One region of the Bacillus sp. FSL K6-6540 genome, then DNA from elsewhere that is predicted to be linked to it. Evidence: riboswitches for the same ligand, from Rfam matches in the RefSeq annotation. Region 1 holds a riboswitch; each other region holds the start of a gene.
The links. Region 1 has a riboswitch for cyclic di-AMP ahead of MHH82_RS02210 (hypothetical protein). Riboswitches for the same ligand answer to the same signal wherever they lie in the genome.
Positions count from the first base shown of each region.

Region 2: another riboswitch for cyclic di-AMP. It lies ahead of MHH82_RS00140 (G5 domain-containing protein); the one in region 1 lies ahead of MHH82_RS02210 (hypothetical protein).
Region 3: another riboswitch for cyclic di-AMP. It lies ahead of ehuB (ectoine/hydroxyectoine ABC transporter substrate-binding protein EhuB); the one in region 1 lies ahead of MHH82_RS02210 (hypothetical protein).
Region 4: another riboswitch for cyclic di-AMP. It lies ahead of MHH82_RS00490 (C40 family peptidase); the one in region 1 lies ahead of MHH82_RS02210 (hypothetical protein).

Region 1 covers NZ_JBBOXH010000001.1:514,828-518,293, reverse strand. Annotated here, with positions in the region: gene MHH82_RS41600 (potassium-transporting ATPase subunit F) at 1-8, opposite strand, end outside; gene MHH82_RS02215 (hypothetical protein) at 167-577, opposite strand; cyclic di-AMP (ydaO/yuaA leader) riboswitch at 707-875, opposite strand; cyclic di-AMP (ydaO/yuaA leader) riboswitch at 1,416-1,588, shown strand; gene MHH82_RS02210 (hypothetical protein) at 1,725-2,189, shown strand; gene MHH82_RS02205 (proline dehydrogenase family protein) at 2,339-3,259, opposite strand; gene pruA (L-glutamate gamma-semialdehyde dehydrogenase) at 3,456-3,466, shown strand, end outside.
Region 2 covers NZ_JBBOXH010000001.1:28,737-32,202, reverse strand. Annotated here, with positions in the region: gene rsmA (16S rRNA (adenine(1518)-N(6)/adenine(1519)-N(6))-dimethyltransferase RsmA) at 1-127, opposite strand, end outside; gene rnmV (ribonuclease M5) at 131-676, opposite strand; gene MHH82_RS00140 (G5 domain-containing protein) at 863-2,050, opposite strand; cyclic di-AMP (ydaO/yuaA leader) riboswitch at 2,320-2,534, opposite strand; gene MHH82_RS00135 (TatD family hydrolase) at 2,740-3,466, opposite strand, start outside.
Region 3 covers NZ_JBBOXH010000001.1:6,421,183-6,424,648, reverse strand. Annotated here, with positions in the region: gene MHH82_RS28965 (flavin reductase family protein) at 1-399, shown strand, start outside; gene MHH82_RS28960 (SDR family NAD(P)-dependent oxidoreductase) at 582-1,325, shown strand; cyclic di-AMP (ydaO/yuaA leader) riboswitch at 1,694-1,840, shown strand; gene ehuB (ectoine/hydroxyectoine ABC transporter substrate-binding protein EhuB) at 2,195-3,049, shown strand; gene ehuC (ectoine/hydroxyectoine ABC transporter permease subunit EhuC) at 3,051-3,466, shown strand, end outside.
Region 4 covers NZ_JBBOXH010000001.1:100,861-104,326, forward strand. Annotated here, with positions in the region: gene MHH82_RS00480 (c-type cytochrome) at 1-86, opposite strand, end outside; gene MHH82_RS00485 (GNAT family N-acetyltransferase) at 248-748, opposite strand; gene MHH82_RS00490 (C40 family peptidase) at 1,254-1,727, opposite strand; cyclic di-AMP (ydaO/yuaA leader) riboswitch at 1,732-1,867, opposite strand; gene MHH82_RS00495 (hypothetical protein) at 2,214-3,041, opposite strand; gene MHH82_RS00500 (M1 family metallopeptidase) at 3,053-3,466, opposite strand, start outside.

The DNA of each region.
Region 1 (3,466 bases):
ATCAACATGATCATCACGGCTGATCAGCCTCCGGTTCCGAAACCACGCGCCCGCACCAGGACATAAACAGCATGAGCAGTCCGTAGGTTCCTCCCAAAATGAGCACCATAACTAAATCCTGCATGAATGTAACCTCCCCTAACTCTTGTGGCGTCAGTCCAAACGCTTAGCTCATTACGGATGCCATCAGAAAGGACACCTGATGATGATTCGTATGAAGCACCACATCGGCACCCAGCCCTTTGTATATCAAGCGCGGATTGCCGGAATGGGTGATCACGTAAATCGACTCCGAGGTCCATGTCCGGCAGATCCGTAAATAGCGGCAGCACAGATTCAAGCTGCTTTCGAACAGAAACACCTTGCTGACGGGAAACTCGGGAATGATCCAGGTCTGCTCGTCTCTTGTATCAATCAAAATGATGGGTCTGCAGCCCAGTTCTCGCAGCCTCTGCTGCTCAGCCCGGTTGTTGGCTATGGCCGCAAACGGAACACGTTTGTGAATCAGCTGGCGGACGAATTCCTCCCCGGCCTTGTTCGGCGCGGATACCAGGATGAATTCCTGTGGTTTCTCCATCTTCGTTTCTCCTCCTAAGGTCAGAAAGAGAAGGCAACAACAAAGAAGCCTGCGGAAAGAGAAGAACTCTTCCCGCAGGCTTCTTACAGGCCACGGTGAAATACACCGTGGCCCAAGTCCACGACAATCGTTGCCTCTCTCGATACGCTTACGAGGTTAGCTGACGGATTCGGGCGTGAGAGTCGCCCTACCCATAGACCGTTATCTTGTCTACAGGATTCACCCCAGAGAGATCAGGTTCATCTCCCGACTGGTTCCCCCGTTCCTTTTCCATTCAAGGACTCAGCGAAAATTAAAAACGAGTAGCATGTTATTCTATTAGCCATTGACTTGTCATCCAGACTGGGCATAACAGCACAGCAACAGGAGGTTCACGCGGTGAGAGTCGCCTCTACCTTCAAATCTCAGCAAGGCCCATGGTGCCTTCGCCATCGATCCATAAAGAGCTTAGGGGCAGCTCTCACACTGCCTTTAAATCTATATGGAACGACTGTCCGTATGCCTTGGTCGTTGGTGACCGTCAATTCATAGTTCGTATCATACGTCCGGCCCTGCAGGATGTAAATGTGAGCAAAAACACATCTGGCGTTATGTCGAACAGGAACCAAGCTGTATTTCGTCTCTATCTTCCGAATACTGCTCTATACTATGTATTTCTCTTGTTTCCTCTTATTTATCGCAATCCAACGAGATACTGAGATTTTGCCACGATAATAGATGACACGACCGATTGTACGCGTTTTCTTTTACCGTTTTCATCACATTTCGGAATCTATTCGTCCCATACGGTCATTTACTTTTCGTTTCCTCCGGCGTATGATTCATCCATCTATTCGAAACACGTTATACGCCGAGCTCCCGACAGACCGGGAGACGGGGGAACCAAAGTCACCAGTCTTCGATTGGTGAATGGGGTGAATCCGCTGCGCCTAGGATCGAAGGGCCCAGTGGTAGGGTGCTCTCAGTCCGAATCCGTCAGCTAACCTCGTAGGCGCGTTGTTGAGAGAGAATACCATCCAAGCTTTGGCATAGCGGCCGCCGGAATTGGGGCTCTAACCATAAATAGGCCTGGAGAGCGGGGTTTCTCTGCTCACCAGGCCTATTTGCCGTGCATATAACATTCTTATAAAGGAGCGTAGATCATATCATGACGAAACTCATCGAGGCAGCGCTTACACCCGTCATCGAAACCGCAGTGCCTGCATTAGGTGGAGAGACTATCCGCCATATGGAGATATTTCGTTTCGACCGGGGCTCGGCCGAACGCTTTATCCCATGGAGCGATCATGGCTGGAACTGCGGCTTGTTCAAAGTCAGCTGCAAAGACGCGGCAGGATATGTCGAATATGCCCTGCCAAGCACGAGAGAATTTTCGGACCTGGTCCGCTGGGCATCCGTCTTCTCAAGGCTGAGAGGCATGTCCGTGACTGAGGCCATTCGCTATGCCCGAAAGCAGCAGCAGTGGGGACCCGCACGGATGCAACTTGCTGTATCAGCCCTCGCCGATCTGGAGATCAACCTGCATCGGCACATCACCCGAGAGCGGTTAGGCGGACTGCCGCTGGAGCACTCCTTCCTTATGAATTGCTCGGAGGGGTATTATCATTTCTAGGGGCAGCAGCTACAGAGAGCTACTGTCCCCGTTTCCTTTGGATTGGGCACTTCTAAGCAGCCTGATGTTTTTTGAAACCATGAAGAACCCCGTCAAAAAGCCACTTATTTCATCAGGCATTTTGACGGGGTTCTGCAATCGGATCCCGCTCACTTGAACATATTTTTGAGCACCATCATCAGGTTGGCCGGCTTCTCTGCCAGCCTCCGGGTGAAATACGGGTACCACATCGTTCCATAGGGCATATAACACCGGATACGGTAGCCGTCCTGCGCAAGCGCTGCTTGATCGTTCATCCGCAGTCCATACAGCATCTGAAATTCATAGTCCTGTTTGTCTATGCGGCTCTGCTCGGCAAATACCTTCACCCAGTCGATGATGTTGTCGTCATGCGAGGCAATCGCGACGTAGGCTCCTTGGTCAAAATGCATTTTGACCAATTTCTTGTAGTTGTCAATGACCTCCCGCTTCTGCTGAAAGGCGATGGTTCCCGGCTCTTTGTACGCGCCCTTTACTAGCCGTAAATTAACGCCGGCCCTTAACAGATTCTTCACGTCCTCCTCCGTACGGAACAAGTAGGCCTGCATCACGGTCCCCACATTGGTCAGCCCCTCCTTATGAAGGCGGAGCGTCATATCGATGGTTGCCTGGGTATACGGCGAATCCTCCATGTCCAGGCGAACGAAGTTGCGGTGCTCTTTAGCCTTTCTTACCACCGACCTGATGTTTTCGTAAGCCTTCTCGGGGTCCAGGGCCATGCCCATCTGCGTCGGTTTCAAGGATACGTTCGATTGCACTTCGCGCCTCCCAATCCCTTCCACCAGCTTCAAATATTCCTCTCGGTACCCGGCCGCTTCATCCAGCGTCGTAATGCCCTCCCCCAAATGATCCAGCGTAACGAGAATGCCTTTCGCGTTCAGCCTCTCGATTTCGTCCAGCGCCTCATCCAAGGTATCGCCGGCAATGAATCGGCCAGCCAATTTCCGGCCGTACTTGATCGACAGCCATTTCACGAGTTTATTGCCGGACACCGTCAGGATCACTTTACGGTAAAGCTCGGTTCCGTCCATGCGCGCGCCCCCTTTGCAAGGTAACCAAAATGACTCTATCTAACTCATATGCAAAAATCATGACGGCATGCAGGGAGACATACATATTTAAATAGAGGTTTTCACCAGGAGATCCTAACCATGCCACCATGACGATCCGCAGCTGGACCATTGGCCTGAAGCTTCGATTCATATCATGTTAAGGAGGGGCCTCCCCATGCGAGCACC
Region 2 (3,466 bases), 490 kb from region 1:
CGATTTTATACAAAATATTCTGATCGATGAGAAAGTTCTGGCCCAGACTCTTCTTGAAGGAGAATCCATGGCGCGAGATGATCTCCTTCGTCCGTCTTGGTGTTGATATATCCTCGATCCGACTCATTAGCTAAACGCCCCCTTCTTCCAACTGTGCAAGTGCTGCCAGAAATTCTTCCCGCGATATTTGAAACATGGCCAATCGTTTATGGAACTGCTTGCTGTTGCAGTATCCGATGCCCAGCAGATTACCCATCGCCATCCGTCTTGCCGCAGCCTCCGGGTGAGCCGATAATCCTGCCTCCAGCATATCCTCCAAACTGATCAGGCTCTCTCCACCCTCAAAAGACGTGTGAACCCGCTCCAGCGCGCGCCGTATCGCCTCTGGCGAGGCATTCTCTACGCCGATATCCCCTTTCCTTGTAGCATCCGCTTCCGGAATGAAGGCGTGCTTGCAGCCGGGTACGCCCTGATCCACGATTTTGCGGATTCGTTCACCCGCATGGTCAGGATCCGTCAATATGATAACGCCTCTGCGCTCCTGGGCAAGCGCTATGCGCTTCAGGATTTGCTTGTTGATCGCTGAACCGCCGGTTTCGATCGTGTCGGCTTCTACGGCCCGTTTAATGGCAACGGTATCGTCCCTGCCTTCCACGACAATCACTTCTTTAATCATTCGTTCGTTCTCTTCCTTCCCAAGCAGAGCAGGCCTGTACAACGTTAAGGCTCAACCCGTTTAGCCTTGATTACTCCGGTCTTTACAAAACAAAAGAAGAGGAAATATTCCCTCTTCTTGATCATCATATATTATAAGCTAAATAGTATAGCATTAGAATGGCAAAGTAAATTGGAATTCATGCGTCTAGTTCAATTCAGGTTTAACCGGACCGATCACGTAAACGGTGCGGCCGCTCTTCCGGCCGAAATTCATGGCCGATTTCAACGAATCGTAATAGACATCGATTTTGTTGCCTTTGATGGCGCCGCCCGTATCTTCAGCACGGCGGAAGCCGATGCCTTCGATGTAAACCCACCATCCGATCGGGATGATATTAGGATCAACGGCGATGGTGCGACCTTCCGTAACGCGTGTGCCGGATGCGGTACGCGTACCGATTCCTTGCTGTTCGGCGGAATACGCGGTCATCGACACGTTGTTCAATACCTTCTTGTATTTAAAATCAACGCCTGCGCGGGAAACCACGTTGTTCTCCACAGCCTTGGCGGTCGTTACTTTTTTCGTGCCGGACAATTTAGCTGGTGTAGCTTTTACATCGGTGGCTGCCGCCTGGACGATAACAGGCTTCTCCACTTTTTTCGTGCCTACGGCAATGATTTTATCCTTCGTTCTGCGTTCGATTTCTTGGGAGACCTTCGTCTTGGAAACCAGCTTGCCATTGTGGTAGACCTTCTCGTAATGGTTCACCATAAGACCAGACTCGCCCCGCTGAATGACGCGGTTATCGCCCTTTTCAAGCGATGGATCGGCCGTCTTGATCACGCGGAATTCGCGGTCTTCCGTTTCCTTAACTTTCTGCTTCGTGACGCGAACGACATTGATATTCATATTGCTGGTCAGCTTCGTGTCTTGCGACGGTTGTACTATATCTTCACCCTGGATCGTAACGCCAGCCTCTTTGAGTACATGATCAACTGTATCCTGGGATGTAAATATGGTTTTGGTTTTGCTGCCTACCGTAACGTTGACTGGAATAGCTCTGTCAATAATAATTCGGTCTCCGTCCCGGATTGCGCCGTTCAGGGGCATCGAAATTTGATCTTGGGGACTCAACGTGATCGCTTGCTCATCCAGCAATTCCTGCAGCAACGATCCACGTGTTTCCACCGTAGTGACCCGGCCGTCGACGACAAGCTGAACTTCCTTGCCTGCCTGGTCATGTACAACCAACGATATGAGAAGTGATACCGTAACGGCACCCATGGCGCCGAGCAACATCAGTTGACGCAAATTGTCATGCTTCCATCTCAATGCGTAAGACATGCTGGATGATTGTGATTCATGGGTTTCTTCAGGTTGAAAAATGCCCACTATTCCATCCTCCTTCATAGTCCCGCCGTCTAGGTAAACGCATGAATGCATTTGACGTGACTATAGCAATTTTTCTCACAGGGCGCCCTGCTATCTATCTACACCCTGCGTCAATTCCCGTCTTCCGTCCATTTGCCATCACCTCCTGTTTACCAAGAGTATGATGGACCCGTCTCCATTATTCAAAAATAAAAGAAGCCATTGAAAGAGTACTAGAGGCTCTAACGTGGCTTCCTGATGAATGAAATCATGGAAATGGTATGCACGAGATTTCCCCTCTTATTTCGCTTACGGAGTTAGCTGTCGGGTTCGGACGTAAGAGAGACGCCCTATATCCGGATGCCCGCTCATGGCGAGATCCTTCAAATTCACCCCAAAGACCCGAAAAAGAAATCAAATACAGCTTCGTGCATCCAGACCAGTATGCACCGCAGTATCGGTTCCCCCGTTCTCCAGAATTTCGGAGATTAAGCGAGACGGTTCATGAAATATTCGGCTGCGATCTGCACATCGCAGCTTCTTATCACTGAAAAGATGATATCCTGTTTGTATGCAGGTTGTAAAGCGACATTCAACCACATTTTCTCAAGTAAAAGGTTAAAATATTGTAATATCAACGCCTTTTCTGATTAAAAAACTTTAATTAATCGAAAATGCTCCCTTTTTCATGGCTTTTGCTCTTGTTTTCGTTAAATACCAAATCGTTCCAGTGCATTTTTGGTGGTAATTTGGGCCAATTCCTCATAGGACAACCCTCTAATTTCGGCCGCCGCCTCCGCCACCAATTTTACATATGCGGTCTCATTTCGTTTCCCGCGGAAGGGATGAGGTGTCAGGTAAGGCGCGTCCGTTTCGATCAATAATCGATCAAGCGGAACCTTTGCCAAAACCTCTTTGGGCTGCTTCGCATTCTTGAACGTTATCGGCCCCCCAAACGAGATATGGAATCCCATATCCAGGCACATTTTGGCCGTTTCCCAGCTTCCGGAGAAGGAATGCATGACACCGCCGACCTCAGAGGCTTTTTCCTCACGCAAAATGTTAACGATATCTTCATGCGCATCCCGGTTATGAATGACAATGGGCATGTTCAATTCCCGGGCAAGCCCGATCTGGCGCCGAAGCACGCGGTGCTGCACTTCCTTGGGGGACGTATCCCAATGATAGTCCAAGCCGATCTCCCCGATTGCCACCACTTTATCGTGACTGCATAAAGAGGCGATCCAATCCAGGTCCTGATCCTCCATGGTGATCGCATCTACAGGATGCCAGCCTACCGCTGCATATATAAAATCATAAGTCTCAGCCAGCTTCATCGTGGTCGGGATCGTCTCCCGGTTAAATCCGATATTGATCATCCGCGTAACGCCGGCTTCAAGCGCCCGATGAATTGCAGCTTCCCGGTCTTCGTCGAAT
Region 3 (3,466 bases), 5.9 Mb from region 1:
GCGAGAAATGCCATGCAGAGCGGCGAGCTTGTCATCCACATCGTGGATGAAGATACCGTTGCAGCCGTGAACGAAACGGCGGCGAATCTGCCTCCGGACGAAAGTGAGCTTGACCGAACCCGTTTAACCCCGGTCGTTAGTGACGTTGTAAAGGTTCCCGGCGTTCTGGAATCCAAGATCCGCATGGAATGCGTGCTGGAGCAGGTCGTCACGTTGGATGGCGCGGATCAGCTGCCTGCCGCTGATCTATTGATTGCCCGCGTCGTCCGATTTCACGTGTCCGAGGAGCTCTACGAGCATGGCCGGATTGACGCATCGAAGTTGAAACCTGTGAGCCGCATGGCAGGAAATATCTATTCGACCCTGGGAGAGATGTTTACGATTGAGCGTCCGGTCTGACAGGGCTTGAGCTTGAATAGGGTTATTGCTTTGCGACTATTTTTAGCGAACATTCTTTTTCTTCGATAGGTTGCTGGTCATTCATTAGGAAACGGGGTATTGGAATATCATGGTCGGTATTTGCCTATTCTACATGAATGGATAGCCGGTTGATGAATTTACAACATAGGAGTGATCAACGCATGAAATTTGATTCCAAGGTTGTCATCGTGACGGGGGGCGCCAGCGGGATTGGCGAAGCGGCAGTCAGACTTTTTGCAAAAGAGGGAGCCAAGGTCGTTATCGCGGATTATTCCGACCAGGGCCAAGCGGTTTCCGACGAATTGAGAGGAGCCGGCTTTGAAGCGCTGTTCGTCAAAACGGATGTAACCCAAGAGCAGGAAGTCACGAATATGGTGAATCAGACGGTGCAGCATTTTGGCCGTGTCGATGTATTGTTTGCCAACGCAGGCATTGCCCATGATGCTCCTGCCGATCAGTTAACGATGGATAACTGGCAGAGAACGATTGATATTAATCTGACAGGGGTCTTCCTGTGCGATAAATATGTTATTCAGCAAATGCTGTCCCAAGGAACCGGAGGGGCAATCGTAAACTGCGGCTCGATCCATAGCCATGTCGGAAAAGCAGGGGTAACCGCCTATGCTTCGGCCAAGGGAGGCGTCAAGCTGTTAACCCAGTCGCTCAGCGCAGACTATGCCTCCAAAGGAATCCGAATCAATGCCGTGTGTCCGGGATATATCGATACGCCGCTGATCAAGGGAAGAACGGAAGCGATCACGCAGCACCTGGTCGGCCTTCATCCGATGGGCCGTTTGGGACAGCCGGAAGAAGTGGCCAAAGCCGTGTTGTTCCTCGCCAGTGAAGATGCCTCCTTCATTACGGGCACGAGCCTGCTGGTGGATGGCGGCTATACCGCGGTATGATGAGAAAAGCCCTGATGCTAAGCATCGGGGCTTTTTTTCAAGTCATTCCAGGCGTTGTTATCAGACTTATTATGGAGTGTTTCAAAAATTTTTTTTCGGTCCCGTATTTCATACGGGCAGACTTCCTGATCCGGGGCTCATTCATGGCATAAAACATATATGGCATGAACGATTTCCGCAAGACCCGTCAAATGCCTGCTATATAGCGGAAAATGGAGCATGGATTCCATGACCAATCCGGTGTATGGACAGCCTTAAATAAGGTGTTCAAAAGGCTCGATATCCTCGTTGCAAAAACGGTGTTTTTACTTCTGAATTTCCAGAAAAAGCGGTTAAAGGGGTTTGACTTTTCCTGAGCTTCCCTTTATCATGAACACACGCTTAGTTTCCGGCATACATATTCCGGAAAGCGGGGGAACCAGTTTCACCAGGGGCGAGTCACTTGGAATTCACGAGTGTAGGGTACCATCTTACCCGAGTCCGTCAGCTAACCTCGTCAGCAGTGGATGGGTCTTGCATACATAATGGATGTTCATACAAAAGGCCCTTTATTCTCTATAGGGGCCTTTTCTCTATTTTTTGACCCCCTGCTGGCGGAGCTATGTCTAGATCCCCTGTTTGGTGGTCTTTTTGCATTCAATTACAGAGGAGGGGTAACGTCTGCAAATGTGGAACGAATTGAATCGATCAGACGGCATTGGGTCAAAGCGTGCAAGGAAGCGGATGAATCATCTTCCCTGAAGCCTCGTCCCATGCACGGGTATCTGAACGTCTATATATCCAAGTTAACACATGTGCTAACACGGATAATTTCGTCATGCCGTTTTTTTAAGAAAGTGAAAAGCTATTACGAAAGGTTGTGGAAGGTTTTGAAGAAAGTGGTTGTGCTGGTGTTGTCCGTGATGATGGTGGTATTGCTCGCGGCTTGCGGCGACAAAGGAAGTACGCTGGATCGAGCCATTGAGCAGGGATATATCACCGTAGGGTTTGCGAACGAGAAGCCGTATGCCTACAAAGAAGCCAATGGGGAGCTCACGGGCGAAGCGGTTGAGATTGCCCGCGTTATTCTGGAGCGTCTTGGCATCAAGGAGATGAGAGGGGAGCTAACGGAATTCGGTTCGCTGGTCGCCGGATTGCAGGCCGATCGGTTTGATCTGATCACGGCAGGCATGTTCATTAATCCGGACCGATGCTCTGCCGTCCTGTTCGCGAACCCGGAGTACAGCATCGGGGAAGCCCTTGCGGTAAAGCAAGGGAATCCGATGGAACTTGGAAGCTATGAGGACATTGCCAAGAATGAGCAGGCCAAGGTGGCCGTCATGACCGGTGCGGTCGAAATCGGCTACATGGAGAAGTCGGGCATTCCTGCGGACCGGATCGTACAGGTCCCTGACCAGGCTTCGGCGATTAGCGCCCTCCAGGCCGATCGGGTGCAGGCGATTACCATGACGGGGCCGTCCCTGCAGGCGATGCTGGATTCAGCCAGCGACGACAGCATCGAACGCGTGGCTGATTTCGAGCAGCCGGTCATCGACGGCGAAAGCGTTCGCGGTTACGGGGCTACGGCTTTCCGCCAAGCGGATACCGAGTTCCAGGAGGCTTATAATGCCGAGCTTGAAAAGATGAAGGAGTCGGGCGAGCTGCTGGAAATTTTGCAAGAGTTCGGGTTCACGGAAGAAGAGCTCCCGGGTGAGATGACAGCGGCTGCGCTCTGCGGGGAATAGTATGCCGAATTCTTGGATCGATTTTCTTCCGACGCTGCTCAAAGGAGCAGAGATCACGATTATCGTCGCGTTCTTTTCAGCCATCCTGGCTATCGCGATGTCCTTTGCAGCCGGATTGTGCCGGCTGTCGAAGCTCTGGATCGTCCGCACGGCGACGGCCGTGTACGTCGAAATCTTTCGGGGAACCTCCTTGCTGGTGCAGCTCTTCTGGTTGTATTTTGCCCTTCCGTTCATCGGCATCGAGCTTCCGAAAATGCTGGCGGCGATTCTCGCGATCGGACTTAACTTCGGCGCATACGGCTCCGAGATTGTTCGCAGCGCGGTGCTGGCCGTTCCGAAAGGACAGTGGGAGGCTGCCGTGGCGCTTAATATGAAGCCTTGGCAGAGGCTGTGGAACGTTATACTACCCCAAGCGTC
Region 4 (3,466 bases), 410 kb from region 1:
TGTTCCTTGCCTGGGAGCGTAAACATCAGCGCAATAGCCAACGCACATGCGACGAAGAACAATCCGCTCATGATCCATTTTTGCATCGTCATATCGTCCCTTCTATGTATACTGCACTTTTGCACTTGTCTCCATTATAAACCAACATCCATAGACAGCATAGCCAGTTGTGACAAAAAAAGCAACTATACCGCGCACCTTCATAAAAAGTACACAAAATTGTGCCTTTTCATATAGACAAAGATTACTATTCCTCATTTGCCGGAGGCTCATACACCATGCAGTGGAAAAGGGCGTTTCCCGTCGGCGTAAGGCGCTCATACGTATCGGTGATATGAAAGCCCGCCTTTTCGTACGCGCGGATCGCACGTTCATTCCAGGTCATTACCTCCAGGTCGATCTCATCGGCAGGCCGCCTCCGCCTCGCTTCCCGGACAATCGTCTGCATAAACCGTTTACCCATTCCCCGCCCGCACCAATCAGGCCGCATGCCCAGCCCGATTCGCGTAACCTCATGCATCGGAAACAGTTGGGCAAATCCCCATAGCGTCTTCCGTTCATCCAAAATCGAAATGTACTGCTCCCGGCGGATGTCGGGATCCCCAAACTCGATCTCAAGCCCCTTCATCTGCTCCCAGGGAAGAAAACCGTAAATGTTATAGGGAGGAGGATAGGTCCAGGCGCATATTTCTTTCGCGTGCTCTTCACGCATGACCACCGTATGAAATGAAATCGGTGCTGCATCCATTGGCAAAGTCCCCCTGTCATAATTACAAATTAAATTATACCCCATTTCTCAAACATTCTAGCCGCATCAAAAAGCCCGTCCAAGAGAAGTAGGTCTCCTTTGACGGGCAAACGGATATGTATGGGCAGGACGAGGATAAGACATCGAAGCTTAGGAGGATTCTCCGGTCGACTTTTCATACTGATCATTGCTCATGATGCGCTCGGCACCTACGTACCGCTGCTCGTAGTAGTCCTCAGAAAATAAAATCAATATTTTTCCATTAGGGTGTTTAATGAAGGGAGAGGAGGGTATATAAAGGGTAGAAGATGCAACGACATGAGGGGGCGAAGTGAATTCGCATAATAATTTTCTTTTTTTCTCGAAAAGTGGGAACTTTTTCGTTGTCCCAAACGTTATAAAGGTATACACAGAGCAGACAAAAGAAAAAGCCGCTGGATGAGATCGGCACAATCTCATACACCCAGGGCTTCTTGTAAAGGATAAATCAATGAAGTTCCAGTAATTAATTGTAGTTCACAGCTACAGACTTGTACGTAGACTGACTCATGACTCGCTTAGCACCTACGTATCGATTGGCGTAATAGCTCTGGCTCAGCGGACTGATGATGACACCGCGCGAGGATGAGGAATGAGCGAATTTGCCGCCCCCAACATAAATACCCACATGAGATACACCTCTGCCGGATGTGTTGAAGAACACGAGATCGCCAGCTTTCAGCTTGCTCTTGGCTACGGCCGTACCGACTTTGTATTGAGCTCCAGACGTGCGCGGCAGGCTAAGACCAAGTTTCTTGTAGATATAGCTGGTGAATCCGGAGCAGTCAAAACCATTCGTTGTGGTTCCACCTGTTTTATAAGAGACACCAATGGCTGGTTTGATTGCAGTATTTAATTTGGAATCGGCGAAAGCGCTTCCGGTCCCTAATGTGAGTGCGAGGGCCAGGCCTAGAGAAATGGCCGTTAACTTCTTTTTCAAAACAAAAAGCTCCTTCCATTGCCTGCGAGGTTAGCTTAAGGGTTCGGTTGAAGGTCCCCTATGATCCCTCTCTTGCGAGATCAATTCACCCAAAACGGATCCCCCGCTTCCCAATCATGGGAATTCGGCTCCTTAAAATGTTGATGAACCCATTCATAGACGTCTGACGTTCCAACATGCTTAACGAAATTACATAGTTCCAGCAAAAAGTTACAGTAAAGATGACAAAGTTGTTACTAACATATTCGTTATTTTAGCAGAGTATTAACAATTTGGCAAATGAGGAAAGCTCATTTTTATACAAAAAAACCTGTCCCCGTCATGCGGGATCAGGTTTTTTTGTAACTTGGCCATCGGAAAATGTAATATTGAGGAAAAATGAGCTTCTATTCTTTGTAAAATCAAGTCCGAGAGAGAAATGTGTCGCTTCCGATTACAGCATATTTACGAGCTTGTTTATCATATGATGGTAACGAAATGTAACGATTAGGCATGCTGCGAAGAAGAATCCCGCCACAAATGATATTGGGCGGAAATTACCCAAATTTGGAAGAGTCCATTTAGAAAATAAGAGGCTTGCTGAATAATCAAGCCGATCAATCCCGCCCAGAAGAGCGATGCCGAGCTCAGGAGCAAAAGAATGACGCAGGCCGATCCGCCAACGGTAAGGGATAACAGCACAGCCGTGCCCAGTCGGCGGAAGAGCGCAAGAACGGAGCTGATCATGCCGGAATTGTCCGTACGGCCGAATTGCATATAGAGCAATAACAGGCGAATCAGATAGGCGTACAGAAACCAGCCGGCTGCATGAGGCAGCGCATGAAGCAGCATAACCGGCTCATGGATCCCGTTCAGCAGGATCGGAAGGATTTTGGGCAGAATCCAGTATCCGGGCACAAAGGTAAGAACAAGTTCGATCAGATAAAATACCGTAACGGGCTTCCATAGCTTCTGCATGCCGGTGAAGAAGAATAATCCGCGCTCGCCCTTAGCCTCCTGGTGGAGGTTATAGAAGATGCCTGCCCGAATGAGCGGGGTACATACCATCCGGATCAGGAGCAGAGCGGCCAGAAGCCAACCATAGGTATGGACCGTGCCGCTTAACGATAGACTCATCTCGCCCTCGTAGAAGAATAACAGGCGACTAAGCTCGTTAGGGGCAGAATCCGGATACCGCATCAGTAGGGGGACGACTGCCGATTTTACAAGCCGGTACAGGCAATATCCCCACAGCATGCGGTACAAGAACAGCAGAATGGAGACGTATAATTGGTCTTTAACACTGATCCACCCTTGGCCTGCATAACTTTTCATGTGCTCCCCCCTCACCATGACAGGCTGCCGAACAACGTCTCCACAAGCTTGGTAATACTGAGATTCCAGCGTGTGACCACCTTCGGATCCATTCCTGCCTTCATATAGTTATTGATGTGTCTATTCTCCAGAACGATGGAGTATTTCGGATCAACCATGGCCCAGGCGAGCGGGGTGCTGTACTCCAGGGTGTACGTAACTTTTCCGTCCTTGCCGCTCCAGGTTCGCTCCACCGTTTTGCCGTCTTCAAAGGCGAACACGATAGGCACATCGGTTATATCTCCGTCCTTGCTCGTAATCTTGACCGTGGATTCATACCGCGGATGGTCTGACGTGCCTTTATTTTTGGTTTTGATCACATCGATGGCGACGTCGGCCATTTGGCTTCCATATACATATTGGTCAAAATACGATTGCCAGGATGT